One region of the Paenibacillus sp. R14(2021) genome, then DNA from elsewhere that is predicted to be linked to it. Evidence: riboswitches for the same ligand, from Rfam matches in the RefSeq annotation. Region 1 holds a riboswitch; the other holds the start of a gene.
The links. A riboswitch is a leader RNA that binds a small molecule or an ion and turns the genes downstream of it on or off. The one in region 1 is predicted to bind cyclic di-GMP.

Region 1 (16,398 bases):
AATCGTCCGAAGGTGCTCTTGATGGATGAGCCGTTCGGAGCGCTTGATGCGCAGACGAAGCTGGAGATGCAGGAGATGCTGCTGGACGTATGGGACAAGGAGAAGACGACCGTACTGTTCATTACGCACGATATTGAAGAAGCGATCTTCCTGTCGCAGCGCATCGTTGTTATGGGGGCGAACCCCGGGCGAATGCTGAAGACGTTCGAAGTGAAGCTGCCGGCGCAGCGGACGCCGGAAGTGCGGGACTTGCCTGAATTTCTGCTGCTTAAGCGGGAGCTGGGTCAGTTGCTCAAGCACTAGCCTTACATGTAAGCGGCAGCCAATACCAACCTGGGAGTGATTGCATATGGCAAGATCCGGACCGGCGAGAAATCCGGAAGGCAAAGGAAGCGCAAGACACCGGAATAAACGGTTATTGGCTGGGCTTGGACGTATTGTCATCTTCTTGTTTTTCCGTCATCCTGCTGCTCGAATGTGAGCGGCGGGATTTTTTGTTTTCAGGAGCCCGGGAGCCTGCGGAAACAGGCACTTCTTGCGGCGGGTTCGCCAATTGTTGGCGTTTGTGCCTAATGCATAAGAAAATGGGAGGGGATGAATACTATGGTCAGATCGATAATCACCTTTTTCAAGGATCCTCTCCTCTTGAATAATAAAGCAGCAGCAGCATGCCAATCGTCCAGTCCAATTCAAAACCTTCCAAGGAAAGTGGGGCAACTAGAACATGAAAGCAACTGGAATTGTCCGTCGTATCGATGATCTCGGCCGGGTCGTCATCCCTAAGGAAATCCGCCGTACACTGCGCATACGCGAGGGCGACCCGCTGGAAATCTTCGTTGATCGCGATGGTGAAGTGATTCTGAAGAAGTATTCCCCAATTGGTGAGCTTGGCGATTTCGCCAAGGAATATGCGGAATCCCTCTCGGAGAGCACGAACCATATCACGCTGATCACGGATCGGGATAATATCATTGCCGTAGCCGGCGCGCCGAAGAAGGAATACTTGGAGAAGCAGATCGGCTCTATGCTGGAGAACTGCATGGATAATCGCAAGACGGTCGTGGAATCCGGCGGCGGCTCGTTCGAAGTGGTGAAAGATGTCGGCGAGTCGTTCACGTCGGTCGTGGCGGCTCCGATCGTAGCCGGCGGCGATCCCATCGGCACGGTCGTGCTGCTGAGCAAGGACGAGTCGATCAAAATGGCGCAAATGGAAACGAAAATGGCGGAGACCGCGGCCGGTTTCCTTGCGAAGCAAATGGAACAGTAGCGAGCGACAAGCTTCTTTGGAGGGTAATGCCTTCAGGGAAGCTTTTTTTACGTGGGAGGGCCGTAGCGGCGGGTACGCTTCGAATTCGCTTGGGATCAAGAGGAGGCAGGGCACTTCTTCTTCTCCCGCGGGTCAACGCAGCCATGTTTAGGGTATAATGGGAGAAGGAGAAGAGACAGGCAGGTGCGGAAGTTGAAACAAAGGCAGGGGGAACGAGCCGATACGCCGGGAAGCGGCCGTAAGCTTGAGGCTAGGGGAACTGACGCGGTTCCGGCGGGGCCGGGATTAGCGCGAGACCAAGCTTCTGGGCGAAGCGCCGAGAAGCAGCGGCTGCAGCGCCATGAAGACGCTGGGTTCGGTGATGGCGTTCATGAACAGGCTGCCGCAAGTGAGGGGAGCCTGAGCGAAGGGACGTACAGCGGTGGCGGAGCCGCAAGAGACTCCCATGATAACGGCGGCAGGGGGCCGACGTTTCTTAAAGGCGCGGCGCTCATGGGCGCTGCGATGCTCATCAGCAAGACACTAGGAACGCTGCAAAAAATTCCGCTTCAAAATATTGCCGGCGACCGCGTGTTCGGCATCTATAACGCGGTTTATCCGATCTATCAGCTGCTGCTCGTCATGGTGACCGCCGGCTTCCCGGTTGCCGTATCGCTGCTCGTCGCGGAGCGCGAAGCAGCCGGTGACGCGGGCGGGTCGAGGCGAGTGCTTGGTGCCAGTTCATGGCTGCTCGCGATGGGCGGCTTAGCGTGCTTCATCCTGCTCTGGCAAGGCGCGCATGTCGCCGCGTCATGGTTCGGCGATGCGGCGGCCGCGCCGGCGGTGCGGGCTTCGGCCCTTGCCCTGTGGGTCGTGCCCCTCATGGCGGCATTTCGCGGTTATTATCAGGGCAGGGGGAATATGCTGCCATCGGCGGTGTCGCAGCTGTCCGAGCAGACCGTACGCGTTGCCGGCATGCTGACGCTGCTGATGGCCGGCTGGCATCTGGGCTGGTCGGATGATAAACTGGCAGCCGGGGCGACGGCCGGTTCAGCCATCGGAGGCACGGCGGGCCTCGCTGTCCTCGCCGGCTATTGGCTGCGGGAGCGGCGCGGGCTTGCCGGAGGAGCGGGCCGATCAGCGTCCAAGCTTGCCTCCCGGCAGAATGCCCAGGCGGAAGGGCTTCTGTCCATCATGATGCGGCTTGCGGCGCTCGCCATTCCGGTCACGCTGGGCGCCCTTGCGGTTCCGGCGCTTGGCGTGGTGGACGCGTTTACGGTTCCGCGGCTGCTGCACGGAACCGGTCTGCCGCAGGACGAAGCGATGACGCTATTCGGCCTGTACAGCCGGGGCCAGCCGCTTGTGCAGCTGGTCGTCATGGTTGCGGGCGCGATGGGCGGGGCATTCGTCCCCGCGCTTGCGGGCTCTCTCGCGCGCGGCGATGCCGCGGCCGTGCGGCAGCAGGCGGCCATCGTGCTGCGGGCCGCATGGGGTATCGGCACAGCCGCGGCTTTGGGGCTCGCGCTGCTGGCCGAGCCCATCAATATGATGCTGTACGCGGACGCTGACGGCTCGCGTACGTTCGCCCTTGTCGGGTGCACGGCGCTTGCCGGCACCGTCAGTGCGCTTACGGCGGCCGTGCTGCAAGGGCTGGGCGCGGTGCGCACCCCGGCCCTGCTCATGCTGGCCGCGGCTGCGCTGAAGGCGGCGCTGAACGCCGCCCTCGTGCCGGCCTTCGGCACGGCCGGCGCCGCCTGCGCCGGCATCGCTGCGCTCACGGCGGCCGCCCTGCTGGGCTCGGGAGCCGTCTGCCGGGCCGCCGGCGCGGCTGTGCCCGCGCGGCGCGCCGCGGGCATAGGACTCGCACTCGCGGTCATGGCCGCGGTGCTCGTCCTGGCCGAGCGCGGCGGCGCCCCGCTGCTCGGCCTTGCGCTGCCGCCGCGGGCGGCAGCTGCAGCGCTCGCGCTCGGGGGCACCGCCCTCGGCGGAGCGCTCTTCGCCGCCGCCGTGCTGCGCTTCGGCGGCCTAACCGCGCGCGAGCTGCGCGCGCTGCCCGGCGGCGATGTGCTCGCCGCCGCGCTGATTAAATGGCGGCTGCTGCCGCAAGACGCCTAGCCTTTTACCGACTGCGTTGATACGTTTATGCGTTCAAGATAAAGGAGGAAGATCGATATGCAACCTACGATTACCGTCGTCGGACTCGGATCCGGCGATGAGAACCAGCTTACGCTCGGCGTGTGGCGCAAGCTGCAGGAAGCGGAGCACCGCTACGTCCGCACGGACAAGCATCCGATGATGCGCCTGTTCAGCGATAATGAGCTCGCCTACGAAACCTTCGACTCGCTGTATGAGCAGATGGATTCGTTTCCCGATGTGTACGAAGCGATTGCATCAAGCTTGATTGAACAAGCGGCTGCGAAGAAAGCCTTGATCTATGCGGTGCCCGGCCATCCGATGGTGGCAGAGCGCTCCGTGCAGCTTCTTCGCGAACGCTGCCCGGAAGCCGGAATCGACCTGCATATTCTCGGCGGTGAGAGCTTCCTCGACCAAGCCTTCACCCGGCTTGGCTTCGACCCGATCGAAGGCTTCCAGCTCCTCGACGCTGCGGAGCTCAAGCCGTCGTTGATCCGCACGGAGCTACATACCGTTATCGGTCAAGTGTATGACGAATTCACGGCCTCCGATGTGAAGCTGACGCTGATGGAGCTCTTGCCGGATGACTATCCCGTGACGATCGGCCATGCGCTCGGCGTGCCGGGGGAAGAGAAGATCTTGACCGTGCCGCTCTACGAATTGGACCGCACGCCGGGCTACGGCAACCTCTCGCTCATTTGGCTGCCGCGCTCCACCGATGAGCGTCTGCGCAACCGGACATTCGAGCGGCTGCATGAAATCGTCGCGATTCTGCGCAGCCCCGAGGGCTGCCCGTGGGATATGGAGCAGACGCACCAATCCATACGCAAGAACTTCATCGAAGAAACCTATGAAGCGATCGAAGCGCTCGACAATGACGACCCGGACGGCATGCGCGAAGAGTTCGGCGATGTGATTTTGCAGGTGATGCTGCACAGTCAGATGGAAGAGGAAGTCGGTACGTTCTCGGTGTATGACGTCATTCAATCGCTTAACGAGAAGCTGCTGTTCCGCCATCCGCATGTGTTCGGGGATTCCGCTGCCGGCGATGCGCAGGAGGCGCTTGAGAACTGGGAGCAGATGAAGGCCGAGGAGAAGCGCCGCAAAGGCATCGATCCTTCCCAAGCCTCGCAGCTTGACGGCATTCCGCCGGATCTGCCTGCGCTCATGAAAGCGTACAAGCTCCAGAAGAAGGCGGCGAAGGTCGGGTTTGACTGGAACGAAATCGGTCCGGTGCTGGACAAAATCGAAGAGGAGCTTGGCGAGCTTCGCGAAGCGATCGCGCATCAGGATGCGGAAGAACAAGCCGGCGAACTCGGCGATCTGCTGTTTGCCGCAGTGAATGCGGCGAGGTTCATCCAAGCCGACCCGGAAGAGGCGCTGGCGCGCACGAATATGAAATTCAAGAAACGATTTTCATATATTGAGGAGCAGCTTCGTATAAGCGGGCGTTCCTTTGACCAAACTGATTTAACAGAGATGGATCGCTACTGGGAAGAAGCCAAGCGGCTGCCCTAGCAAACCATTCAGAAGAATCGTCAAAAAACGGCTAGTTTCCTCATAAAACTGCAAAAAATTTTTCCAGTCAGGCAGGATTTATTTGCTAACAGGCAGAATACTAGTTTTGAGGAAATTAGGCGATGCGGCGGCGACAACGCTGCCTACAACCATATTTGAAATTTTAGGAGGCAATTTTACAATGAACAAGACAGATCTGATCAACAACATTGCAACAAAAAGCGGTTTGACAAAGCGTGATGTAGAAGCCGTATTGAATGGCTTCCTAGGTGAAGTAACCGACGCTCTTGCAGGCGGCGACAAAGTACAGCTGATCGGTTTCGGCACGTTCGAAACGCGCAAACGTTCCGGCCGCACGGGCCGCAACCCGCAAACAGGCAACCCGATCACCATCGCGGAATCCAAAGTTCCAGCGTTCAAAGCCGGCAATAAATTGAAAGACGCGATCAAGTAAGCGTGCGTCTCGATAAATTTCTCAAAGTATCGCGATTGATCAAGCGGCGTACCGTCGCGAAGGACGTGTCCGACCAAGGGCGCGTCTGGATCAACGACCGCGAAGCCAAGGCGAGCAGCGACGTCAAAGCCGGCGACGAGCTCAAGATTCAATACGGCCAGAAGATTGTCACCGTCCGCGTCGAGCGGATCGCGGAGACGACCAAGAAGGACGAGGCAAGCGGGATGTATACTTTGTTGAAGGAAGAATCGCGTCAGTCCGAGAACAAGCTCGACTGGCAATAGGACAAGAAGGCCGCGCTCAGCATCTTGCTGGGCGCGGCTTTTTTGTGCGTATATTGCCTTGTTCGAAATTCAGCGGCGCTTCCAACTTCCAATATGCATCGCCTTCTGTGCAAGCTTCAGGCGCTCGCCTCACCGATCCGTGCAATGGCCGTCACAATCTTCCGCACACTAAATGACAACTAGGTGTATTATACCATTTATTTGAATATAGGACTATTTACCTATTTGAAAATCGGTTAAATTTGGTAAACTCAGGATGATCAAGTAGTCATTTCGATAGAAACGACATCATAGAATCCGATAAAGGCAAATCCGCCGCGAGGCGGGGACGCAAAGTCATGGGTCCCACGTTGGATCGCCAGACTGCCGAAGCTGCTGCTTACACCCCTGACACGCTAACGTACAATGTCTTAGGTTCCGCATGCCGATATTCGGCATGCGGTTTTTTGTCGTTCAACCAAGAGAAAGAGATAGAGAGAGAGGGAGACGGGATATGAAGAACAAGACGAAACATACCGTAAGAGCCATTTCAAGCGTAGTGATTTCCTCGCTGGTTGCAGGGCTGATGCCTGCGGCATCATGGCTTGGGGTCGGGGAGTTGACCGCTTCCGCAGCCCAGCGTTCCATGAATGCCATGCTGGCGCCGTTTGCGTCGCACGCGACCGTGCAGCTTGCGCCGGAGTCGGCGGAAGAAACCTGGTGGCAGCATCCGAATGCAACGGAGACGCCGGCTTACCATACGTTCAACGATGCCAAGGTGCTGCTTGCCCAGGAGGAAATCGGCGAAGAGAAAGGCGGCGCGCCGGGCGCTTATCTGCGTTTGGAAGTAACGGATCCCATTTTGCCGGCCGATAAAGGCACGATGACGTTCGCGTGGACGGATACCCTTGCGAGCTGGATTTCAACGCAGTCGGGCGAGCCGATTGCGCCGCCGGCAGGGTACCAAGTGACGCTGCAGTTGAAGGATATCAAGCGCGATACGAGCTTTACCCTGGTCAACCAGCGCGTCGACCAATCCGGCAAGAATACCTATGCGTGGAACGGCAAAGATTCGCAAGGCAAGCCCGTGCCGGAAGGCTATTATTACGCGCAGCTGAGCGCGGAGCCGGACACGGTCCAGTTCAGCAAACCGGGCGCGAAACCGGGCGACCCGCCTATCGTGAGCGATGTCCCGCTGCCGGGTTATCCGGGTCAGTTCGCGCGCATCGTCGTGGACCGCACGGCCCCTGAATTGGTCGCGATCCATCCCTTGGGCGGCGGGAAGCTAGCCGTCGAGGCAAAGGACGATGTCGGCGGGCTTAAGGTTATCAAAGCCGAGGGCGGCGGGCAGGCCGCAGAACGGACTTTCTCGTCGGCGCCTTTGCAGGCGGCCTATGCGTTCACGCCCGGCGACGGCGAGAAGCTGAAGGTCACGCTGACCGACGAATCCGGCAACAAGGTTACGGAGCAGCTTCCGCTTCATCCCTTCGTGCCGGGAGGCGGCGACCAAAGCTACAGGCCGCGCGCGGAGGCGCAGATCGCAGGCAACAACGTCAGTATTAACTTGGATACCGGCAACGGCCATCAGCGGTTTGAGGGATTCCAGCAGGCTGGGCCAGGGCAAGACCTCGATCTTTATTTTACCTACAACCATCAGAACCGGGTCAAAGGCATGCTCGGCTACGGCTGGAGCTTCAGCCTGGACTCCCGCTTGAAGAAATGGCCGGACGGCGACATCACGTGGACCGGCTTCGACGGAACCGAATATTGGTTTCATGCCGATAACGGCGCTTATGTCACTTACGCGGACGGGCAGAAGACCTATTATCCGAAATTGAAGCTGGATACGGAGAGCACGAATCCCGAGGATCTTAACGCGTTCATTATGGAATGGCCGAATCAGCTCCGCTACCGGTACAAGAACGACGGTAGGTTCTGGATGATTCAGGACCGCGATGACAATGAAATCTTCTTCTCGTGGATCAGTTGGCCGACGTATCACGGCGGGCTGGATTACCGCATTGAAAAGGTTACGGATACGGCCGGGCATGACGTGAGCTTCCAGTACGTGCCGGGTACGGGCGAATTGTATTCGACGGTCGTGACGGAGCTGGACGGCAGCGGGAACCAGCCGGGCACGAAGCGCAAGTTTTACTTTATGTATGATGCTGCCGGGCAGTTCGTCGGCTACCGGGACCCTTCGCAGCGGATCACCCGATTTACATACGACGCGCTTCACCGCGTCGACCGCGTCATCGACAACGGCAGCAGCGACCGCGAGCAAAGCGGCATCACGCCGGATGCGGTCGTCACGAAGTGGACCTATGATACGGATAACCGCGTGCAGCGGATGTCCATGACGCGCAAGCAGGATCAGGTCGAAGAGTTCGTCGGTGCCGCCTACGACGGGCAGGAAGCGGTCGTGACGCAGCCTTCCGGCGCCTATACGCTGCGCTTTACCGATGCGAACCGTCCTTCTGAGCGCGTGCGGACGGTAACGACGGCGGACGGACAAGTCGAGGCGAAGACGGCGTTCGTATATGACCGGAACTTGCTTGTAGAAGAGACGGATCCGATGGGGCGCTCCCAGCAGTACCGGTATGACGGACATGATCGGCTTGAAGCTCAGATGAACCCTGCGCGCACGATCCTGACCTCCGCTTACGATGTCGACGGGGATCTGATCTCCGAGATCGGGCCGGACGGCTACGATGTCCGGTACAGCTATGTCAAGGACGGGCGCCATATCGTGAGCCGGACAACGACGACCAAGGTCAGCGATCCAGCGGGCATTCACGAAGCTTACGACGTCATCACGAAAGAAGAGTATCTCGCTAAGGGCCAGCTGTCCAAACGCACGGACGGCGAGGGCAACGCGTTTGGCTACACGTACGACAAGAACGGCTTCCTGACCTCGGACGGAACAAGAGTGTCCTACGAGAACGATCAGAACGGCAACGTCGTCAAGGAATTGACGGATGCAGGCACGGCGGACGAAACGGTCGTCGTGCGCGAATATGACGACGTTGGTCACGTCACGAAGCAGCAATCGCCTGGAGGGCTCGTCGAGGTATTCGACTACGATCCGTTCGGCCGGCTGCTGAAGAAGGACGCATACGATCAAGCCGAACCGTCGGTGAAGCGAACGAACAACATGCACTACAACGACGGCGGGCAGCTCATCCAAACCTCCGACGGCCTCACGGTCACCGACTACACCGTCGATGGTGAAGGACGGGTTCTGCGCAGCGAAACCAAGCCCGTGGAGGCCGGAACGACAGGCACGGCCGTCGAAACGACCGTATACGACAACCAAGGGCTGCCTGTCGAGACAGTAGACGCCAGAGGACTGTTGACGCGTACGTTGTATAATGCAACCGGACAAGCCGTCGAGATTGTCGTCTCGCCGGATGACCATCCTGAGGTAACGGCAATCGAATACAACAAGGCGGGCCAGCAATCGCGCGTAACCGCACCGGACGGCGGGCAGACGGCCTATGAATACGATAAGCAAGGACGCATCGTCAAGCAGACCGAGACTGTTAACGTTCTTCTGCCGAACCAATTGCCGGTGCAGGGGATTCCAGCCGCGGCTCGTACGCTGATAACGGAGTTCGTCTATGATTCGGTCGGTCAATTGGTGGAGCAGAAAAATCCGAACGGCTCCTGGCAGACGTATGGGTACGATAAGAACGGGAACCGCGCCGAGGAAGTAACGGGCGGGCCGATCCCCGTATGGCAGGGAACGCCGCTGCAGAGCGGGAAGAGCGACCCTGTTAGGCCGGGGAATGAGATTCTGAGCACGCGAAGCTACAGCTACGACAAGCTGGGCCGCACGCTGAGCGAGACGGACGGCAACGGCAACAACACGATATACCGTTACAATGGGGCTTCAACTACAACGGTAAGATCGGCCTTGAATGAGGACGGCCAGCCGATTACGGTAATGAACACGGTTAAGACCGACGCTAACGACCGGCTCTTCAAATCGGTCAATGAAGCTGGGGACGCGGCGACGACGACCTATGATGCCTTTGGCAACGAAACGGTTGACGTCAATGAAGAGGGACAGCGCACGACGCATCAATACGATTCGTTCGGCCGATTAGCCAAAACGATCGAGCAAGTGGATGCATCCGGCCGAACGCAAACCGTGCTGTTTACGCCGGATGCTTGGGGCAACGTGGTGCAAGAGCAGCGGGAGCTCGGTGCGGGTCAGTGGTCCACGACGACCAGCGAGTATTCCCCTGCGGGCGATCTGCTGACGACAAGAGAGCCATCCAAGCTTCGGAGCACGTATACGTACGATAAACAGGGCCGGCTGCAGACGCTGCAAGAAACCGACATCGCGACGGGAGCCAGCCGAATTACGAGCTATACGTACGACGCGGCAGGCCGGCAGACATCGGTGACGCACCCGGACGGCAGCCGGGAACTGACGGTCTATGATACGGGCGGCAATGTCGTTGCATCGCTGGATGCGCTGAACAATGCGATCGTCAACCATTACGACGACGGCGGCAGCTTGACCGAGACGGTGACGTACAAGGAAGGTGCCAGCTCACTGGAGCCGGCCTATATTGCTTCCACCACCCGGAATCTCTATGACGGCGCGGGGAATGCGGTGCTGACGCAGGATGCGAACGGCAACGTCATGCGTTATCTGCCGGATGCGGAAGGACAGACGAAGGCCGAGACGCATTATGAATTCCCTGATTTGACCGGGCAGCAAATCACGACCAAGTATGCATATGATCCGCGGGGGCTGATGATTGCCGTAACGGACGGCAACGGCCATACCTCGACAAGCACCTATGATGCGAAGGGCCAGCAGACCATGACCGTGGACGCTTCCGGACATTGGATCAAGTACGCATACAGCCCGGCTGGCAATATGACGGCAGAGCGGCATCCGCTTGGCCATGATACGCAGTGGGCGTATAATCTGCGCGGGGATCGCATTCAGGAAATCGACGCGCTAGGGCATGTGCAGCGTTTCGACGTGGACCTGGACGGCCGCTTGTCCGCCGAATATAACCGGGAAGGCGAAGCGACGCAGTACAGCTACGACCAGGCTGGCCGAATGACGCGCAAAGAAGCGCCGAGCACGGGGACATATACGTACAGCTATGATGCGGCGGGGAACAAAGTAAGCGAGACGCCGCCCGTCTATGGAGAGACCTCCTACACCTATGACAAGAGAGACAATCTGACGACGGTCGTCGACCCTTCGGCGACAACGTCATTCGAATACGATGCCGATATGAACCGGACCAGCCAGAAGGACGGCAATCAGCAGAAGACCGCCTATGATTATGACGAGGCCGGCAATCGCGTGCAAAAGGACGTGGTTCGCTCCGAGTCGGATCACGACCTGTTCAACTATAACTACGACCCGAACGGCAACCTGCTGCGGGAGAAGAAGCCGGATGGACGGATAACAAGCTATACGTATGATTTCATGAATCGCGTGACGCGCGAGGATTACAGCGATGGCACCTGGCTTGCCTATACCTACGACAAAGCGGATAACGTGCTGACGAAGAGCAGCCAGGAAGGAACCATTGCCTATTCATATTACGCGAACAATCAGGTCAAGCGCGTGGCGTATTCGAACGGGGATGTTGTCGACTACGAGTACAACCTGAACGGTGACCGTACGGCGGAGATCATTAACGGCAAACGTACGGAGATGACGCTCGACCCGGCCGGGAGGCCGACTAGCTATACAGACACCAGTGGAGCGACCTACGACTATACTTATGATGCGGATGGCTACGTGACTTCGATCAGCTACCCGAACGGCACGGTTACCCATGTGACCTACAAGCCGGGACATCTGATCGATACGCAGACAACCGTCCATGACGCCGATGCCCTGCATACCGGCAAGTATACGTACAATGCGCGGGATTTCGTCACAGGGACCCAGGAGCAGGATGACAAGTCCGGCTATCAGTACAACGATCGGGAGCAATTGAGCCGGTACGATACGTCGGAGGGTGATTCCGTTCAATACGAATACGACGGATCCGGCAACCGCACGGTTCGCAAGACGATCATTCAAGGCACGAAGGAAGACAAGAAGCAGGTCATGACGACGGAGGAGCTTGTCCAGCGCGTACTGGCATCCTACGGTTTGAATCAGCCGAAGCCGCCTTCCCAGCCTGAAGAACCCGGTGACGGTCAGGACCCTGGTTGCTCAACCACCGAGCCGGCGCATGGTCATGGCAACGGTAACGGCAATGGCAATAACGGAAACGGGAACGGCAACGGGAACGGCAATGGCAATAATGGAAACGGCAACGGTAACGGGAATGGCAATGGCAATGGCAACGGCAACGGCAACGGAAGCGGGCACAACAAAATGTCGTCCGACGCCCTCCAAAAGTCAGCCGCGAACATGTCCAACAATGGGAACGGCAACGGCAATAATGGCAACGGGAATGGGAATGGCGGAGGAAACGGAAACGGCAATAACGGTAACGGAAACAACGGCAATGGCAACGGCAACGGCAATGGTAATGGAAATGGAAATGGGAACAATGGCAATGGTAACGGTAATAATGGCAATAACGGCAATCATGGTAATGGCAATAACGGCAACAATGGTAATCATGGAAATGGTAACAACGGCAACGCAAACGGCCATGACAAGGATGATGACAACGGCTCCGGCGGCGGCTGCAGCACGAAGGGCTGGTACAAGGCGCTTGCGAACGGCAACGGCAAGAAGCTAGGCCTGTACAAGAAGCTCAACAAAACCTTCGGAGGCACGGACGGCGGCACGAGCCCTGCCATTAACGAGATGTTCGAGACCGGAAAGATTGAGAACATTTTGGCCGCGATCGACAACATCGTGAACGGTGAAGTGAACCTGCCGTCTGGGGAGCAGAAGAAGCTGTTCGAGCGCATTCGCGAAGCGGGCAAAGGATATACGATCATCGGGACGAAATATACGTATAATACCCGGAATCAGCTTTCTCACCGTGAGAACCTTATTCGGTACGAGGAGTACGACTACACCTATGACAAGGCAGGCAGCCTGCTGTCCGACGGTCGAAGCAAGTTCGAATGGAACGCCCGCGGTCAGCTGACCAAAGTCACGTTCCCGGACGGTTTTGGCGAGTCGTACACCTACGATCTGCTCGGTCGGCGCGTAAGCAAGACACGCTTTAATCACCAAGGAAGCGAGCAGCAGAAGACAACGTATCATTACAAAGGGGATACGTGGGAGCTGCTGGAGGAAGTGGTGAGCGGCGATGAAGACGAGGATGGCGAATCCACCAAGTCCTACACGTACGATACCAACGGGCGCCCGCTGTCCATCACGTTCAAGGACGAAACCTTCTGGTACGTGTACAACAGCCATGGCGATGTCGTGGCGTTAACCGACAAGGATGGCAAGGTAGCGGCTCGTTACGAGTATGATGCTTGGGGCTTAGTCACCCATATGTATAATCGCTTCGGTGAGCGAGTTGTCGAGGGCAAAGGCTGGATCGGCGACCTTGGCACAGGCAACGGAAGCCCAGGCTCTATACAGGGACCTGAGGATGACAGCGGCAATACGGATCCGGATTATCATCCGGGGAACGGCAATCAGGCGGCAGGTGCAAGTGCCTATGTAACGGGTGAAACCGAGCAGCCATCGGCAGAAATGCTCACGCTGGAGAGCGAAATTGCGGATGATCCGGAAGAGCCAACCGAGGACATTACCACTGATTTGGTTAAGGAGAACCCGATTCGCTACGCAGGTTACTACTGGGATCGGAAGACGCAGTATTACTACCTGCAAGCGCGCTACTATGACCCGCGTCCGGCCCGGTTTATTAGTGAGGATACGTATGAGGGTGAGATTGAGCAGCCGCAGACGTTGAACTTGTATACGTATGTAAGTAATAATGGAATAAATAACGTTGATCCGAATGGACATTTTTCTGTTTCAGTTGATGGAAATAATACTCGTCTCGGAAATCTTAGTTCAAGTGATTATATTTATTTAGGCAAGGATACTGCCTTTATGGGAAGAGAAATTATAGAAAATAGAATAGTTATCGGATACGTAATGGGAGAGAATAAGATTGCTCATGAATCGTATCCATTCGGAGGTAATTATTGGGTTCTCCATCCAGGTGATACACCTACATGGATTTCTGGTAGCCATTGGGCTATTCTCCCAGGCGACAAACCTGCAACAGGTACATCATCAAATACTACAGAAACATCACAATTAAATAATAATACATCCACGAATTCAAATGTTGAAGTTCCAGATTCAAATGTTGAAGTTCCAGATTCAAATGTTGAAGTTTCAGATACCGGATTTATTGAAATGCCGAAAACAGGCCCTGGATTCAAACGACAAAATTGTTGTGCTTTAACTTCCTGGGGGACACCTGAAACAATAGCGGCATTTAAGCGTATTGCGGCAAATTGGGCTAAGGTGGATAAAAGACTGATATATTATAATGATATTAGTAAAAAAAATGGTGGGAAGCTTAAGCCCCATGAAACCCATCGTGATGGCAAAGATATAGACATTAGACCAATTAGAACCGATACCAGAAATCAGGGTGGTGTGAGATGGGATTCTAAGGTATATGACCGCAAAGCAACAAGTAAATTGGTAAGCTTAATTATTGCTGATAGAAATGTAGAGCAAGTTCGATTTAATGATCCTGAATTAATAAAAACATATAGACCAAAAGTGAAAAGATTAAGTGGACATGATGACCATCTTCACATTGATTTCAAAAAGTAAATAACAAAGTCCCCCAGGAATCCTTCTTGGGGGGCCTAACACAATGCTCGGGGTGAATTTATGAGATCTAAGTGGACGCTTATTCTGTGCATAATAACATGTTGGTGTGTATTGGTGTCTTGTAGTGATAATCATGAATTGCAAGAAGTAAAAGGAAATACGGTGAAACAGATTAATGTAAATTTGCAAAGTAATGATTTCTTGAATATTAAGACAATCAAGTTAAAAGGCGATTCATCACTTGCACGGGATAGTGTGTTAATTGATAACAAACTTTGGAGTGTATATGAAGATCGTATTCAGACTTTTGATGTCAACTCTTTAATTAGTAGGGAACACCCCATTAAGTCAAACTTTACGAAAATAGATTATCAGCGAGATAATATTTGGTTTTATAATTTCCAGCTAAACAACGATGTGGTACAAGATGCAATCCCACTTAGTAGGTATAATTTAAAGGATAATAAGTTTGTTGATTATTTAGAAAAAGATCTGCATATTGGGTCAAATTTATTGCTCTATGACGATGGAGATAATGCATTGCTTGCCGGAGGTCCCAAAGTATACATACTTAATTATTCAAATCAGTCTATAAGGCCATTTAAAGAGTTTCAATCACAAGTAACGGGTATATACGGGAATGATTCTTTCGTTTGGTTCGGAACGGCAGGAGAAGGACTTATTGAATATAATAAGCAAAATAATACGTTTAAGAATTATGATGAGATCGGAGTAAGTAGTGGTACAATAAGTGAAATTTCATTTTCCGATAATCGTTTAATATTTAATACGGGCTATGAGGAAGAGCTTGGATTGACTGTGTTTGATCTAAATACAAATAAGTGGACAAACTACCAGAATGAAATACAGGAGTATACTGGGGATTACTGGGTCGATCAATATCAGACAATTTGGGTTTCAGTAAATTTAGAAGACGGAAATCAGGAGCTTATGTATCTCGATCTTAATTCAAATCGTTGGAAGCCAGCAAAATTAAAAAACGTACTTCTTGTATATGATATACTTTCTTTCGACTCAAGAATTGTATTGTTCTGCACTGATCAAGGAGTGTTCCAGCTAAACAAACTGACTGGTGAAACGAAGCCGGTTATTAAATATGAGAACGATGAAACTCGTATTCATAGAATTAATGCTAATGAATTTATTATAGTCTCTTCTCAAGGAATATATAAGCTCGATGTAACAGGGTCATAGAAATTAGCCAAATGCGAGTATAACGACTCCATGTGGTTTTTTTCTCAAGTGAGTACTTGAGCAAATAAATAACCACTCCCATCGCGGAGTGGTTATTTATTTGAATAAGCTGCAAGTATTTCAAGCAACAGATTCTTGGTCATTATGATTTGTTTAATATCCTGAGATTGCAGTAAAGAGATCACTTCTTTGAGCGCAGCTTCTTTCTCAGAATTTGAATCTTGCTTGAAGTTGAACAATTCTTTTAGCTCCACATGAAGCGCTTCAGCAATTTTAGCAAGATTTTCAAGCGATACATTTCGTTCTCCACGTTCGACGCCGCCAATATACGAGAAATGAAAGCCACACCGTTCACCAAGCTGATCCTGAGACAATCTTCGGTCTTTACGAATATCTTTTATTTTACCGCCGACTAACTCCAAAATACTTGCCATTGTAAACACCTCTAAACAGAAGTGTAGACAATGTATAAAGTTGCAGTAAGTAGCGCATTAGTATTAATATATAATACGTATTAGTATCTATAGGAAGGGGAGGTCGCATACACATGAAACGGAGAGGTAACCAACAGTTTCTCACGATCGGTGAATTGTCATCGAAAATCGGCCGTAGCGCCCAGACAATAAAAAATTGTTGTTTGAATGATATTAGCGTGGAAGAATTAGCAAAGTTTCTACGGAGCTATAGCAATCAAGCATTGTCTGTTGGGAAAGCGGCAGCAATTATTGAATTAGTTGAGACTGATGGCGATACAACAAGGGGGGATCAGGATGTGAGAGACGAAGTTATTGTTAGCTACGTCCGTCAA
Region 2 (16,398 bases), 1.4 Mb from region 1:
CGCGCGATCAGGCGGAGTCGCTGCTGCGCGATGAAGTCGGACGCAAGTTTCTGGACGTGCTGGGGGATGCCGGCGTATACAAGCGTACGGCAGCCGGCCAAGAAGCGTTCGCGCGTTTCTTGACATCGCTCGGCCTCGTTCCGCTCAAATAATTGCGTTTAAAACAGGCTGTTCGAAAGTCATTATGGCTTTCGAACAGCTTTTTATTGTTGTCAGCCGAATAAATGTGATATCCAACAAAATAATTGGAATATTTTTATATTAAAAAAAGGAAAAATGAATGTTATGGCGAAAATAATTTAGATAAGTTATTTCCAGATCCGGGGGGACGATGAAATGCCGCAGCCTATAATACCAATTGATGAATTTCTTGCATTATCGACCGACGAGCAGGTCGAGAAGCTGAAGCAGTGGAAGATGGATTACACCTTGAAAGATATCCGCGATGCCTGGGGCTTCAAGCATTCCGCGCAGTACTACATGCTGCTTAAGAAGCTCCGCATTTACGAGCGCGTCGTGAACAAATCCGACAAATTCTCGCCGGAGCAGCTGCTCTCCTCGCGCCATGGCGCGGAAGTGTATACGTCGGCCGCAAATGCGGTCATTGACCGCGCTGCGCCCGCGGATCAGTTCGGCTATGAGCTTAATGTCACGCTGAGCGGTCCGGAGCTTGCTGAGAAGCTGGATCGTCTTGCGCATTTTCTCCGCGGCGAGCATAAGGCTGTAACAGTGAAATTATCCATCTTTGCGTCCAAAGGGGTTATGGCTCCGACTGAAGCAGAAGAGGAAGACAACTAACAAAGTACACCGGTTACATCCAATTAGTCTTGTCATATTATTCAAAAATGTGGAAAAAAAATAAACCCGAACGTATCGAGCGTTCGGGTTTTTATGATCATTTATTGTCATAACTTGTTATTAAATGGAAGACTCAATGAGCATAAATGATTATACCCGCAGTTGGCCAAGCTCCGATACGATGGCTTCTACTTCGCTGATGCTGAATTTATCCTTGCCGGCCACGATTTCGTAGACATCTCTCAAATCCTCGTATTTGTCCAGGCTGAAATTGGATGCCTGCATGGCAGCGCCGGAAGCCATGCGCAGCTTCGTCTTAATTTCCTCGATCATATAGGCAATATTCTCTTGATTCGGTTCCTCTAAATTTCTCATTGCGAACGCTCCTTCTTTACCCGTTTGATTGTTCGTATTGTAACATGACAAGCGGCAGACCGCTACTTTCAGGACGCAGTCTATTTGAAGCGGGACTTCGATTTGGGTACAATGAGGACAGTAATACAGGGGAGGCAGTTCGAAGCATGGGCAACCGGGCAAAGGCGCGCAGGGCGCGAACCGCGGATACGGTGTCCCGGCAGCGGGTGGAAGCGGAAGGGCTGGCTGTTTTTCTGAAGCAGTTAGCTGCGCTCGAACCTGATCCCGCACGAATCGGATTTATTTGCATCGGCACCGATTGTTCGACCGGTGATTCCTATGGACCGCTGGTCGGAAGCTTGCTTGCGCAGGCCGGCTGGCGGGTTGTTATCGGTACACTGGAGCAGCCCTGCGACTCGGATCGTTACGAAGCTATGAAGGCGGGGATTCCGGAGGGGCTGACGACAATAGCAATAGATGCATGCTTGGGTAAGAAAGAAGAGAAGCCGGGCTATATCGTCGGCGAAGGCCCGCTCTATCCGGGACATGCGCTCGGCAAGAGATTGGGGCCGGCCGGTGATTACAGCATTGCCGGTATTGTAGGCCGGGCGGGCGTGAAGCCCTACTGGACGATTCAGCACGCCTCGTTATATGAAGCGATGGGCATGGCCCGCGATACGGCGGCTGCCATTCAAGCCGCGTGGCATATGCCGGCCGTTCATGCGATTTATTTACGCTAAAACAGAAGGGAAGTGGTATGCATGACATTGAACAATCGTTCCATTGCCGACCAGACCTATACGCTGCCGGATGGTCAAGTAATCGCCTATTATGATTCAGGTTCTGCTTCCGTTTCGGCGGATACGACCCAGCATGTTATCGTACTGCTTCATGGGTTTTGCGGAAGCTCGGCGTACTGGGGGGAGCTTATTCCACTCCTATCTGGTGAAGGACGGGTAATCGCGCCGGATCTCCGCGGTCACGGCCTCAGCACCGCTCCGGATCAAGAGGCATACGAGATGGGCGATTTCGCCCGGGATCTGAAGCTTCTGCTCGGTCATTTGAATGTGTCCACTGTGCATCTGTTTGGACATTCGCTTGGGGGATATGTATCGCTGGCGTTCGCAGAGAGCTATTCCGAGCAGCTCGACGCCCTTGGTCTTATTCATTCCACGGCTAAGGCGGACAGTGCAGCAGCGCAAGCTAACCGCGACAAGGCGGCACATGCGCTCAAGGAGGGCGGCATTCAGCCGTTCGTTGAAGGCTTGGTGCCCAAATTGTTTGCTCCCAATCACAAATCATCCATGGCGGATCGCGTGCAAGCCATGATCGAAGCCGGTTATGAGACTTCGGCAGCCGGTGCGGCAGCCACAGCGCTTGGCATGAAGGCTCGCCCTGACCGGACCGCTGTTCTTGACGGGCTGACGGTTCCGCTGCTGCTTATTGCAGGATCGGAAGACGGCATCATTCTGCCCGCGAACACATTCACGTCGGACGGTCCGCAGGTCAAGCAGGTGCTGCTTGAAGGCTGCGGACATATGAGCATGGTCGAGGATCCGAATAAGCTGGCCGGAGAGCTGGCGGCGTTTCTCCATTTTCATCGCGTATAATCGAGCAGCTGGTCAGCATGGCCCGGGAGGAGAGGAAGTCACATGTTTCAACGTGATTTTTTTATGAGAATGATTGAACAGATGGGGGAAGCTGCGGGCGTGGTCATGGGGCTTCGCCAGCAGAAGAAGAATGAAGAGGCGCTGCAGGTAATCGACGACTTGCTGGATCGGCAGTTCCGGATGAACGGGAAGCTGATTCGCCAGCTGTCGGATGCGGACCTTGTCCGGATGATGACGACGAACGGGGTCGTGGAAACGACCAATTTGCATGCAGTTGCGCTGCTTCTTAAGCAAGAGGCGGACATTCTGGATGATCTTAGCCGTCAGGACCAGGCTTATCCGCTGCATTTGAAGGCCTTCCATCTATTCATGCGCCTCGCGCTGCTGGATGCGCCGGCGATGCTGCGGACGCCATCGGAGGAAGCGGCTGATATGGCCTCGAAGCTGCACGAATACGAGCTGCCCCAGGCGACGAAGCTGCTGATGTGGGAATGGTATGAGGGCGACCGGCGCTATGACGAAGCCGAGAATATGCTGCACGAGCTGCTGGAGGACGGAGCGATCCCTGCCGAAGAGGCGGTTGAATTCTACCGCAGATTGCTGCTGCTTCCCGATGAATCGCTGCAGGCAGGCGGACTTCCGAGGGAGGAAGTCACGGAAGGTCTAGATCGAATCAAGCAGAATATCGAAATGATGTAGGAGATGAACGAGAATAGATGGACAGCAAGGAGCAATGGCAGACGGATCTTATGCAATGGGTATCGGAAGGGGAATTAAGAGGCGCGACGTTCAGCCAGCTTCGCCGCAAGGATGGTCAAATTCCGTCCAAAACGGTCATTCGCCCGATCGCGCTCAAGGGCGCGCTGCATTATCAGTTTCAATACTATATCGATAACAAAGTAACGCACGAGAATATTCCGCAGGGCGAAGCGGGAGCGCGAATGGTCGCATGGCTCACGGAAAACTACCGTCAGGCGCTGCTGAAGACAGACGCAGAGGACGTTCAGCTGCTGTTCTCGAAGAAGGGGAAGGCGACCGTATTGAGCAAGCCTTCTTCCTTGCCGTCAGGAACGCGGAAGGACGAGCTGTCGCATAACCGCCAGAAGCAGCGCGTCGTACAGGAAGGCGAGGCCGCGCCGTTCATGGTGGAGCTTGGCATCATGACAAAGGACGGCCAGGTGATTGCGAAGAAACAGGATAAGTTCCGCCAAATCAACCGCTTTCTTGAAATGGTTACGGACGTGCTTCCCTATTTGCCGGCTGACCGCGAAATCACGATCGTCGATTTCGGCTGCGGCAAGTCGTATTTGACCTTCGCGCTCTATCATTTGCTTGCCGTTAAGCAGCAGCGCCCGATATCCGTCGTCGGCTTGGATTTGAAGGCGGACGTCATCGCGTTCTGCTCGGAGCTGGCGCAGAAGCTCGGCTACGACCGTCTTCGTTTTCAAGTCGGCGATATTGCCGAGTACAAGGAGCAGACGGAAGTCGATATGGTCGTGACGCTTCATGCCTGCGATACGGCTACGGACGCCGCGCTGGTGAAGGCCGTGGAGTGGGGGGCTTCCGTCATCCTGTCGGTGCCTTGCTGCCAGCATGAGCTGTTCAAACAGATCGAGAACGACGCCATGAAACCGCTGCTAACGCATGGCTTGCTCAAAGAGCGGTTCACTGCGCTTGCCACGGACGCGATTCGTTCCCAGCTTCTGGAGGTGCTTGGCTATCGGACGCAGCTGCTGGAGTTTATCGACCCGGAGCATACGCCGAAGAATATGCTGATTCGGGCTGTCAAGTCGATCGGGGGAAATACAGAAGCATCCAGAAAATGGAGCGAGTATGAGGCGTTTCGGAATATGCTGCAGGTTTCGCCATACTTGGAACGGGCATTGGAAGAACGGCTCCAGCTCGCGATAAAATGATGTTAAATAAGGTTACAACTGTTGTTGTCGAATATTAAATCTGTGTGATAGAATAGAGTGGAAATATGCAGATTGTCCCAGGCCTTTTTTCATAGAAAACTATAGATTGATTTGGGTGGAGCACATGGGACTTACGACAGGGCTGGATCTAGGCCTTCTACTTTTTTTGTTCACCTTATTCATTTATGTTTTTGCAAGAAACGTCATTACTGCGCAGTATAAAGTGTATCTGCTCTTTCACTTCTTCATGATGGTTTGGCCTTTTGGCCAGATCGGTGTCCACACCATAGATAATCCTCACCTTCAGATTGTCTTCATCACCATTTCCTTTGTTGGTTTATCGATGCTCGGGTTTGGCTGGCTGCTGTTTACGAATTTTTTAGTAGATACGTCCTACAAGCCGAGACGAAACGTAGTTTTGAGCATGCTTACACCTTCGTTGCTCTTGTCGATCGGGATGATCTGGAACCCTGCCAATTTGTTCGTCGCGCCTGTTAAAGGCGGCTATCTTGAGCGGGAATACGGGCCTATTTTTTGGGCGATGGTCATTTTGTTATTATCTTATTACGTATACTCGCTGCACCATCTGTGGACTGCTTATCTTGCCAAAAAGCCGGTGTATGAGAAGGCGCGGATCGCGAATGCGCTTGTCGGCCTGATTATCATGAGCACGATGCCGCTTCTGGATCTGCTGCTGAACGTAATCTTGGATCGCTGGCTGCCTGTTATACCGGGACTGACCTCGCTTGGGATTGTGCTGTCAGACCTGTATTTCGTACTCTCGCTGCAGAAGCATCGCTCGCTGGATATTGTTAAAGTCGCGCAGCAGGATGTCTTCAATACGCTCTCTGTGGGCATTATCGTTCTGGATGAGCATGAGATGGTCATTGAACTGAACAGCAATGTCAGTCCGAATCTGCATATCGCTGTCGGAGACTCCTTCAATATGGAGAAGCTGCTTCTTGGGTACTCGCTCGAGAAGGGCAGGGAGGAAGAGCTGCTGCTGAAATATCGAACGGAGCCTTCAGAGCGCATCACGACGGAGCTGATTATTGATCAGGGCGATTCGGTCTATCAATATCTGTCGATGAAAGCGGCGCCAGTGATGATGAGCGGGAACCGGATCGGTAAAGTTATCACGCTTCAGGACATCTCGGAATTGAAAACGCATATTCTCAAATCGCAAGAGCATAATACATCGCTACAAGAGCGTAACCGCGCTTTGATTTATATGCAGGACGAGCTATTTCAAGCCAACCGTAAGCTGGAACAAATGGCGATTACGGACAGCTTGACCGGTTGCTTCAACCGTAGATTTCTCATGCAGCAGCTGGAGCATGAGGTACTGACTAATTTAAGGTACAAAATTCCATTTGCTTTGTTTTTGTTTGACATTGATTTGTTCAAACTTGTCAATGATACGTATGGGCATATCATCGGAGATGAGGTCATCCGCCAAACAGCCGAGGTGGTCAAGGCCGCGTTGCGGCGCACGGACATCCTGGCACGGTACGGCGGCGAGGAATTTTCCGTTTACTTACCGCATACGAACCGGGAACAGGCTGAGGTACTGGCGCAGCGGATTCGCGAGGTTGTAGAATCCAACGAAATCGCCACTGGCTTAGGTCTGCCTTCGGTGTCAGTAACGATCAGTATGGGCATGCATGTCATTGATGAACAGAGCGAAATGAGAATGGAAGATGTAAAGAGTTATTTGCGAGACCTATTTGCTAAAGTGGATACCGCCTTGTACAGAGCCAAGGATAACGGACGAAACCGTGTGGTCAATCTATAGTAGAAGGGGGACAGCGATATGTCAGTCAACGGACGCCTGGTGGCAGGCGCTGCAGCATTGATAACGACAGCAGCGACAGCAGGGTTATGCTACATGACGGCTATTGGACATTCGCTGTTTTCTGTTCAGCTCGGCGTAGTTGTTTTCGCGTCGAGCATGCTTACCGGGGGATGGATGCTCGGACGCAAATATGACCGGTTGAAGGAAGAGTCGACGATTGACTGCTTGACTAACGTGTATAACCGCAGATTCATTGAAGTGAATTTCAATAAACTGCTGAAGCAAGCGGAACGTAAACGCAAGAAAATGACCATTATACTGCTTGACGTGAATGACTTTAAGGAAGTAAATGATCGATTCGGGCATCTGCAAGGCGATAAGGCGCTTGCCTTGATTGCGGAGACGCTGCGAAATTGTTCGGAACGCGGCGAAATTGCAGGCAGATGGGGCGGAGACGAATTCATTTTGATCTGTCCGTATGCCGACGACAAAGGAATCGAACGAATAACGAAACGAATTCATGAGCAGCTGCTGAGTGTTTCAAGACGATCCGGACTTCGCTTGTCAGTCTCGGTGGGCTCCGCGTCTTTCCCTGAACATGGCGGGAATCTAGCTCAGCTGACCTTGGCTGCAGACACGAGAATGTACGCGGATAAGTATGTACGCAAAGTGCAAGAAACCGAACCGGCAGCGCTGCAAGCATGAAGCAAGCGATAAAGGCGGGATACACCAATGAGAAAAGTTCACATCAATTCCGTTGCCCCTGGAGATAAGCTGGCCCGCCCTATTCTGCAAGAAAATGGAAACGTACTGCTTGGCGCCGGCGTGGAATTGAGCCAGCGATTCATTGACAGGCTGGCTGGTCTGGGCATAGATAACGTATACATTGATGATCCTCTCTCTGAGGGACTGGAGCCGACGGAAGCCATTCAGGATGACACGCGAAAATCGGCTTCCGCGAACATTTTCAAGACGATGAATACATTGATGGATCAGCCTCAAATCAAGGGAAGGACGATAGCGCCGGAGCTTGGCCGAACATTTCGGAAGGTGTTTGGCGATATCGTGCAGGATCTCGTCAGGCGCGAGGATATGATGGTCAGCCTTACCAATATCCATGTGGCCGACAGCTACCTGTTCAACCACTCTTTGAATGTTGCGATATTCGCGGGTATTATGGGCCTAGCTAAAGGCTATAACCGCAATCAGCTTGAAGAGCTCGGGATGGGCGCACTGCTCTTCGATATCGGCATGACGAAGCTCCCGAAGGAGCTGCTCGCGAAGAACAGCGTATACACGCCGGCCGAACGGAACCAGATGGAGAAGCATACGGAAGAAGGCTTCAACATCATCCGGGCGCAGCATGACATTTCATTGCTCTCAGCCCATTGCGCGTTTCAGCATCATGAACGCTATGATGGCTCGGGCTATCCGCGTAAGCTGAAGCGAGACGAGATACATGAATATGCGCAAATTATCGGAATTGCGGACGTGTTTGACGCCCTGACTTCCAACAGACCGTACCGTAAACGGTTTACGCCTTCGGAAGCGATTGAGTTTTTGTTTGCTGCCGGCAATACGTATTTTGATCTGGACCTCATAAAGATGTTCTGCAAGCATATTTCGATCTACCCCGTGGCGACTACGGTGCTGCTCAGCACAGGTCAAATTGGTGTTGTAGCGCTGAATAACCAGCTCGCCGTTCATCGTCCTGTCGTACGCATTATTAGGGAGCCTGACGGAGCACCGCCGAAGGCTGCGTATCAAATTGATTTGAAGGACGAGCACAGCCTTATGATTGTCAAGGAAGTGTAGATCATCTGGACCAACGTCATCCACAACTTCATAGTCATCGATACTAGCAAACTTGCCGAAAGGCAGGGACGCAAAGCCATAGGGTCTAATGTTCGCTTGAAACGAACGAATGACAGCCTGGCTGCCGAAATGCAAGCCTGGAGTCATCCAGGTCTACAGGAAGCGGATCCATGTTACAGAGGGAGCGCTTTTTTCATGTGAAGGAGGGGAATGCCGCATGTCTGCCATGTATGCACGGAAGGACAATTATGGGGCGGACAAGCCCGCGTTTCAAACGAAGGCGCTGCTCCACAGCCGAACAGTTGTCGAACGAGAAGGCTATGTATCAACGGGTATTTTGACCTATATCGAAGGCGACATGATGGAAATTGAAATGTCGGAATTCAAGAGCTTCGAACTGGGTGATCCCGTGAAGCTGACCTTGTATACGTCGGTCGGCATTCACCGGCTGCAATCTACGGTCATTGCGAAAGCAGAAGGAGCCATCGCCCTTCTCTTCCCGTCTCGCGCCTTCGCGGGACATGAAGAGAAGCGGGAGTCGCAGCGGCTTCAGGTCGCCCTCTCGGGCAAGCTGAGGCGTACGATTTCCCGCAAGGTCGAGACGTCCGATCTGGAACAAGTCATGATCGCGGCGCAGGATCAGTTCGAGCTGAGCGCGAGCAACTTGAGCGAATCCGGTATCGGCTTTCGCATCTCGGCGGGTCCGTATATGAATGCGGGAGAAGTTGTGGGTGTCACGCTTGATTTAGGAGCGCCTTTCGAAGCTAAACTGGAGATCATTCGAAAGGACGAGAGCGGCATTGTAAAGTTCTACGGAGCCCGTTTCCTGGAGCTGGATGAACAGCATCGGAGGACGCTTCGTGCGTACCTGCTTCGTCAACAAGTGGAAGCTTACTTTAAGCTAAAGCAGCAGGGCGGGAAGGAGCAGCGCAAGTAGTACGATAATCATTGAAGAAGGCGTGCATCGGAAAACCCGGGCATCGCCTTCTTTTTTACTGCCAATCGGGCAATAATGGCAATAGAGCTTACGTTAGGAAAGCAGGGGACGGCATGCGTAGAGGCTGGCTTGGGGCAGGTACAATCGTATTCGCGGCTGTGCTTTCCGGTGCGGCATACCGGTATGGGATGTTTTTTGATGAAGTGTTCTACCGTTGGGAGTGGCTGCTGTGCTTGGCAGGGATGTGCGGAGCGTTCACGATCGGGGCTGCTCTCATTAGGAACCGGATGAGAGCGGGAATTGCTCCGTTCAGTGAGCAGACTGCGAGCATCCCTGCAGCTGTGTATGGCCTGCTGCTCATTGCGGCGTTCTACGGCTTGGCTGCTTTACATGAGCCGGCATCCCTGCTAGGAAGTTTGCAGCAGATGCTGCGCTGGAGTGCTTATGCAGCGTTCCTGTTTATTCTTTATGCGGCGTTCGGGCAGACTTCGCATCGCGTTTGGCTGTCAGCGGGCATATACGTCTCCGGCTTATTTGTTATGGGCTGCGCGTTGGCAGGCTGGTTGGGGGCGCTGTCGTTTCCGGACATGATCATGACGACGGGAGATCCCCGTTTATCGGTCGTTGGTGCTCGGTTAGCCGGCTTTCTTCAATACCCGAACGTTCTGGGAGCGGCGGCATGCGCTTATGTCGTCTGGAGTGGGTCGCTGCTTCTGCGCGCGAAGACGAAGGCGTCTTTTCTGCTCCATGCCATCGGTATTGTTCCCTTCATGCTTACCGCTCTGCTTACGGAATCTCGGGGAGCCTGGCTTGCTGCCGCTGCAGCCTGGCTGGCCGGCCTTCTTCTGCTCGGCCGGCTGGAGCGCAGCGCCTGGCTGCTGTACACCGGTTGGGCCTTGCTATGCGGCGGAGCGGCATACCGCTTCGTTGTGCATGCGGGCGTACGCGCCTCGGCTGCAGAGGGGAGGGCGGGAGCGACCGTAACCGAGGAGCTGCTCCTGATTCTCATCTGCGCTGCAGCACCTGTTGGTTTCCTGGGACTGCGGCGTCTGCTTGCCGGCCCGAAGGTTCGGCTGGTTCAAGCCGTCGCCTGGGGCGGCTGTTCTGCTGCCGTGCTGCTCAGTCTGCTTGTGGTGCTGCCTTCGTCCATACATGGCCGCCTATATGGCTTTAGCGGTGTTTACGATACCTTCGCAGCCCGCGGTCTGTTCTACGCTGATGCCGGCAAGCTTATTCAAGAGGCGCTTTTCTTCGGGCGAGGCGGCGACACATGGCGCGTGCTCTTTACCGGTATTCAGTCTCAGCCCTATGTGGGCAATGAAGTACATAGCGGCCTCATGGAGCTCGTTCTTGATCTAGGCGTTATGGGCCTGCTTGTCGCGGCTGCGGTTCTCTTCATTCTCCTAAGCGCGGTGTGGCGCGGGAACCGGCTTGGACTGCTCCCCATCGGCATCCTGCTGCTTCATGCCGCCATCGACTTTGATATGGAGTACGGCTATTATTGGCTGCTGCTGCTCGGCTGGGCTGTCGTTTCCTCCAGCGGGGAGGAGCGCGGCGGGGTTCGCGGCCGCGCGAGGGTTCGAGCTTGGCGGGCCGCGGGGGCTGGCGCGGCCGCCGTTTGCTTCGCCGCCGCCGCGCTGCTCGGCTGGCGCTTCGATGCCGCCGTGCGGCACCGCGAGGCGGCAGCTGCCGCCTCCGGCGCGGCACGGACGGCCGCGCTGCGCGCGGCGCTCGATGCGAATCCGTATTGGACGCCGATTCGCATCGAGCTCGCAGACCATGCACCGCCTTCGGAACGGGCGGTGCTGCTGACGTCCGGACTGCGCTATGAGCCGCAGTCCGTGCCGCTGCTGCGGGCGCTCGGCCGTGAGTGCGCCGAGCGGAGCGACGTGATCGGCGCCGCGGATTACTGGCGCCGCGCACTGGCCTACGACCGCTTCGACTGGGGCAGTCAGTCGGAAGCAGTCGTCACAATGGCGCAGCTCGCGCAGAACCTGCGAGCCGCTTCGCGCCTGGCGGAGGCGAACCTGGCGGCTGAAACAGCCGCCTTGTTCTTCGAGCGCTACGAGGCGCTGAAGAAGCCATACACGGCCAACGACCGCAAGTTCGCCGTGACCGATGCGGCGCAAAAGGCAGCTGCGCAGAACCGTCAACTGCTGGCGCAGCTTGGTACCTATCCGCTCGCTGAGAAGAGGTAGCGAGCTATCGGAGGCCGGTCGCAGCTGCGAAGAACATAGCTGCTGGCGCTGTTCCCATCGTTCAACACGACAGGCTTTTTCGCACGCTTGATCCACAATAATCGAATCGTGTCGACCGCTTTCTTCGACCGGTTCGGTGTTGTACGTTTCGGCAACATCGGCACGCTGACCAACGTGTCGTATACGCTTCGCGTCTTCAACGCAAACGGCGTCCAGTTCCGTACCCGCACGATTCCGGCCGGCGTCGAAACCTTTGCTATTATCGGGTAACGCTAATCCCTCATTTACGACAACAGCAGCACGGCTCTCTCGCTTTAGAGCTGTGCTGCTGTTCTATTTTTCGGGCTCGGTCAGCCGCCGAAGGCGCTGCGAAACGCCGCGCACAGCTTGCTTTGATCCACTTCCCACAATGCGGCAATGTCCGCGCTGACGTTCTCGTCCCACCAGTCGGAGAGCAGCTTGCGGTTGCTGGCATGCTCGTGAATCCACTGCACGTTCAGAAAAACCTTCTGTATATAAAGCTTCTCGGCAAGCTCCAGCTTTTCTTTCGGAATATAAACACCGAGTCTTTTTACGGTGCGGTACAGCTCGTTCTCGCAGGCACGTTTGATTTTGCGGGCGCTGGGATAGGCGGAGGTGTGCTTCTGGGCAGTGGAAGGTTTCATCGTAACCGACTCCTCTCTTCCCCTATATATGCGCAAGCCGGGCGCTGTGCCACACGCTCTTGGCTATTCCACGGTCAGGTAGCCGACCATCGGTCCGCCGTTTGAAATCGACGTGTGGACGAGGCATTCAATCGCGAAGGTCCCCCGTTGATCCGCGGTAAAATGAACGACTGTCGTTTGTCCTTTATTGACTTCCCCTTTAACGCCGAGCTCCTGAATGACGAAGGGATGCGATTTGCCGTTTACGCCCGTGATGCGCAGCTCGACGGCATCTCCCTTGTGGACGACGATGGAGCCTGGATCCCAGCGATAGACCTCGAGCTCCTTCCCGTCATCGGTCTTTGTTTTAAATTCGCCGGTTACGAGCTGAAAAACCTTCATTTCCTTCGGTGCAGCCAGGGCGGCGCGGGATTGGTTCCACCGCAGGCATACGGCCGCAAATACGACAATGAGCAGCAGGAGCGCGAACAGAGCGAGCTGTTTGCGATTGATGACAAAGATATTCGACATCTTTCTCTTCACCTGACCTTTCGATAGATTCGCTTCATATTAAGGCTAGTCTATGCGGGGGCTTGGGCCGCAATGCCAAGTGCTGGAGGCATGTCTCCAAGTATGCTAGAATACCGTAAGAGAGAAGCAGTTTACTCGAAAAAAGAAGACTGATAGGAGATGACGGATGAGCTGGTTTCATGATCTGGTTAATACGCTGCTTCAATGGATTGAGGGCCTTGGCTATTTCGGTATTCTGATCGGCCTGGCCATCGAGGTTATTCCGAGCGAAATCGTGCTGGGCTATGCGGGTTATCTCGTTTACCAAGGCGAAATAACGTACCTCGGGGCCGTTCTGTTCGGTACGCTCGGCGCGATCGTTCAGCAATGGATTCTATACGGCATCGGACGCGGGGCGGGCCGCCCTTTCTTCGAGAAATACGGGAAGTTTATCAAAATCAAGCCGAAGCATCTCGATCTCGCAGACCAGTGGTTCAAACGCTACGGCGACGGCATCGTCTTCACGGCGCGCTTTGTTCCCGTCATGCGCCAAGTGATATCCATCCCTGCCGGAATCGCAAAAATGCCCTTCTGGCGGTTTACGATGCTGACGGGGCTTGCTTCTATTCCATGGGTGCTTCTATTTGTCTATTTGGGCCGTACGCTGGGCGAGAATTGGGAAGACATCGGAGCCAAAGCGGCGCCATACGTGCAGCCGGCCATTCTGATTGCGATTGCCGTACTTATCGTCTATGTCCTTTATACAGTGTTGAAGCGTAAAGGCAAATCGATCTGATCTGTTTGAATCGTGCGGGAGCACTTTGTTACAATTAAGCTGCTTGTCATGGTTGTTTCATTAATATCCACTCGCAAGGGTGAACGAGGAGGCTTTTTCGATGGGGAAGAACGTAGCGGGCAAGCTGGGCAAAGGCATCAGCCCGAAGCAATTTTACGATGCCATGCAGAAGAACCAGGAGGCATTTCAAGGCTGGTCGAGCCGCTTTGAATGGGTGAACGGAGAAGACCGCGAGTTTTTCGAATCCATTAACAACCGCGATGATCTGCGCTGCGTGATTATCGCCTCCGACTGGTGCGGCGACGTCGTGCGCAACGTGCCGGTCGTATTCCAAGCCATGGAGCTTACCGGCATGTCGGTCGAGGTACTGATCATGGAAGAGCATCTGGATACGATAGATGAATTTCTGACGATGGGCGGCCGCTCCATTCCCATCGTCATTATTGCGGATACAGGCGGTCATGTGCTGGGACAATGGGGACCGCGCCCTTCCTACGTGCAGGAGCCGATGGTCGCGTTTAAGCAGGCTAACCCGGACCGTGAAGCGTCGGACTATCAAGAGAAGCTGGCGCTTGCCCGCCAGGAACTGATCCGCCGTTACGGTGATGACACGGCGTACCAGCAGGATATTATTACTGAGCTTCGCACGCTTCTGGCGTCTGTCTAGCATGCTGAAGATTGAAACCTTTACCCTCGGGCCGCTGCAAACGAACTGCTACCTCATCACCGAGGAAACAGGCACCCGCGCATTCGTGGTCGATCCCGGCATGGGGCCGAAGCGGCTGATCGAACGCATCCGCGAACGCGGCTTGCAGCTCGAAGCGATTGTACTGACCCATGCGCATTTTGATCATATGGCCGGCGTGGAGGAGGTCCGCCAAGCGTTCGGCTGCCCCGTTTATTTGCATGACGAGGAGGCGGACTGGCTGGGCGATGCGCGCAAGAACGGCTCCGCTCGCTGGTCGGACGTCACGGCGCCGCTCACGACGGCTCCGGCCGAATATGCGCTCTCGGAAGGACAGAAGCTGGAGCTGATCGGCGAGACGTTCCGCATCCTGCATACGCCGGGTCATTCGCCCGGCAGTGTCAGCTTGCTGTGCGGCGGGCATCTGATCAGCGGCGACGTCCTGTTCAAGATGTCGGTTGGACGCACCGACCTTCCGGGCGGCAAGGAGCGGGATTTGTTCGATTCGATCCGCACGAAGCTGTATAAGCTCGATCCGGCGGTTCGGGTATACCCCGGCCATGGTCCGCAAACGACAATTGGTTTTGAAATGGCTAACAACCCTTACGTGCCGGCTTAATCAGCCGGTTCGAAGGGTTTCATTCATCTTATTGGGGGCATTCCATAGTGGCTGAGACGAATCAACGGTTGAAGGACGAAGAATTGGACGGCGGAACCTCCGTCAAAATCCAGCTTACGCCAGCTGAGCTGGCAGCGGAGCAGGAGGCGATCGTCAAGCGCGTATCGGCAGAGCTGAGCCTGCCGGTCAGCAAGGTGAAGTCGGCGGTGTCCCTGCTCGACGAAGGCAATACGATTCCGTTCATTGCCCGGTATCGGAAGGAAATGACCGGCGAGCTGGATGAGAACGAACTGCGCGCGATTGAAGAGAAGCTGCAGTACATGCGCAATCTGGAGAACCGCAAGCGCGAAGTCATCCGCTTGATTGACGAGCAGGGCAAGCTGACGGACGAGCTGCGGCAGTCGGTTCAGAGCGCCGTCAAGCTGCAGGAAATCGAAGATTTGTACCGTCCATACCGGCAAAAACGCAAGACAAGGGCGAGCGTGGCCAAGGAAAAAGGCCTGGAGCCGCTTGCGCAATGGCTGCTCTCCCAACCGCGTCAAGGCGATCCGCTGCAGGAAGCTGCGCGTTACGTCGATGCACAGAAGGGCGTAGAGACCGCCGAGGATGCACTGCAGGGCGCGAAGGACATTATTGCCGAGCAGCTTGCGGATGACGCGAAGATCCGCGCATGGGTGCGCCGGTACACCTTTGACCAAGGCATTATACGGACAGAAGCGAAGGATAGTTCCCAAGAGACGGTCTATGAAATGTATTACGCTTATCAGGAGCCGCTCAAGAAGCTGCCTCCGCATCGTACGCTTGCCATCAACCGCGGGGAGCGGGAAGATGTGCTTCGTGTAGGGATGGATGTGCAAACGGATAAAATCCACGACTACATAGACCGGCAGCTGCTTCGGATGGGAACGGCAGCTGGCGTTCGTTCCGTGCTGCTCGCGACGATCGAGGATGCCTATAAACGGTTGATCGCGCCGTCGATTGAACGCGAGGTTCGCGGGGAGCTGACGGAGAAAGCCGAAGAGCATGCGATCAGCATCTTCTCGACCAATCTGCGCAACCTGCTGCTTCAACCTCCCGTGCGCGGCAATGTCGTGCTCGGGGTTGACCCTGCTTTCCGTACGGGCTGCAAGCTTGCGGTTATCGACGAGACCGGCAAGCTGCTGGAGGTCGCTGTCTCTTACCCGACGCCGCCGAACAACAAGGTGGCAGAAGCCGAGAAGCTGATCAACGGCCTTATCGATCGCTATCGCGTCCAGCTCATCGTCATCGGCAACGGAACCGCCTCCCGCGAGACGGAGCAGTTCATTGCGGATCTGATCGGCAAGCGAAAATTCGCCAAGCTGACGGGAGCAGGCGAGTTGAAATATATTATTGTCAACGAAGCCGGAGCGAGCGTATACTCCGCTTCCAAGCTGGCGGCGGAGGAATTTCCGAAGCTGGACGTTGCGGAGCGAAGCGCGGTATCCATTGCAAGAAGGCTGCAGGACCCGCTTGCCGAGCTTGTCAAGATCGAGCCCAAAGCAATCGGCGTCGGCCAATACCAGCACGATGTCAGTCAGAAGCGGCTCGAAGAGACGCTTGGCGGCGTCGTTGAATCGGCCGTTAACCATGTCGGCGTTGACGTCAATACGGCTTCGCCTTCGCTGCTGTCGTACGTAGCCGGCATTAATGCGGCAACGGCCAAGAATATCGTGAAATTCCGCGAGGAGAACGGCATCTTC

Region 2: linked by a shared signal. The riboswitch ahead of KXU80_RS25195 (PilZ domain-containing protein) and the one ahead of KXU80_RS18780 (penicillin-insensitive murein endopeptidase) in region 1 are both predicted to bind cyclic di-GMP.

The regions. Positions count from the first base shown of each region.
Region 1 is NZ_CP080269.1:4,028,822-4,045,219, forward strand. It holds gene KXU80_RS18750 (ABC transporter ATP-binding protein) at 1-303, shown strand, start outside; gene KXU80_RS28130 (hypothetical protein) at 350-481, shown strand; gene spoVT (stage V sporulation protein T) at 725-1,267, shown strand; gene KXU80_RS18760 (polysaccharide biosynthesis protein) at 1,760-3,361, shown strand; gene mazG (bifunctional methyltransferase/pyrophosphohydrolase YabN) at 3,419-4,897, shown strand; gene KXU80_RS18770 (HU family DNA-binding protein) at 5,079-5,351, shown strand; gene KXU80_RS18775 (RNA-binding S4 domain-containing protein) at 5,354-5,635, shown strand; cyclic di-GMP riboswitch class I at 5,931-6,006, shown strand; gene KXU80_RS18780 (penicillin-insensitive murein endopeptidase) at 6,129-14,375, shown strand; gene KXU80_RS18785 (ligand-binding sensor domain-containing protein) at 14,538-15,590, shown strand; gene KXU80_RS18790 (helix-turn-helix domain-containing protein) at 15,683-16,024, opposite strand; gene KXU80_RS18795 (transposase) at 16,138-16,398, shown strand, end outside.
Region 2 is NZ_CP080269.1:5,438,844-5,455,241, forward strand. It holds gene KXU80_RS25145 (UDP-glucose--hexose-1-phosphate uridylyltransferase) at 1-152, shown strand, start outside; gene KXU80_RS25150 (hypothetical protein) at 337-798, shown strand; gene KXU80_RS25155 (DUF1128 domain-containing protein) at 949-1,173, opposite strand; gene yyaC (spore protease YyaC) at 1,320-1,892, shown strand; gene KXU80_RS25165 (alpha/beta fold hydrolase) at 1,914-2,762, shown strand; gene KXU80_RS25170 (DUF6483 family protein) at 2,805-3,461, shown strand; gene KXU80_RS25175 (class I SAM-dependent methyltransferase) at 3,479-4,678, shown strand; gene KXU80_RS25180 (histidine kinase N-terminal 7TM domain-containing diguanylate cyclase) at 4,803-6,473, shown strand; gene KXU80_RS25185 (GGDEF domain-containing protein) at 6,492-7,178, shown strand; gene KXU80_RS25190 (HD-GYP domain-containing protein) at 7,206-8,288, shown strand; cyclic di-GMP riboswitch class I at 8,324-8,417, shown strand; gene KXU80_RS25195 (PilZ domain-containing protein) at 8,506-9,225, shown strand; gene KXU80_RS25200 (O-antigen ligase family protein) at 9,339-11,423, shown strand; gene KXU80_RS25205 (hypothetical protein) at 11,511-11,693, shown strand; gene KXU80_RS25210 (dehydrogenase) at 11,774-12,088, opposite strand; gene KXU80_RS25215 (cupredoxin domain-containing protein) at 12,152-12,598, opposite strand; gene KXU80_RS25220 (undecaprenyl phosphate transporter UptA) at 12,765-13,373, shown strand; gene KXU80_RS25225 (thioredoxin family protein) at 13,474-14,040, shown strand; gene KXU80_RS25230 (MBL fold metallo-hydrolase) at 14,042-14,677, shown strand; gene KXU80_RS25235 (Tex family protein) at 14,785-16,398, shown strand, end outside.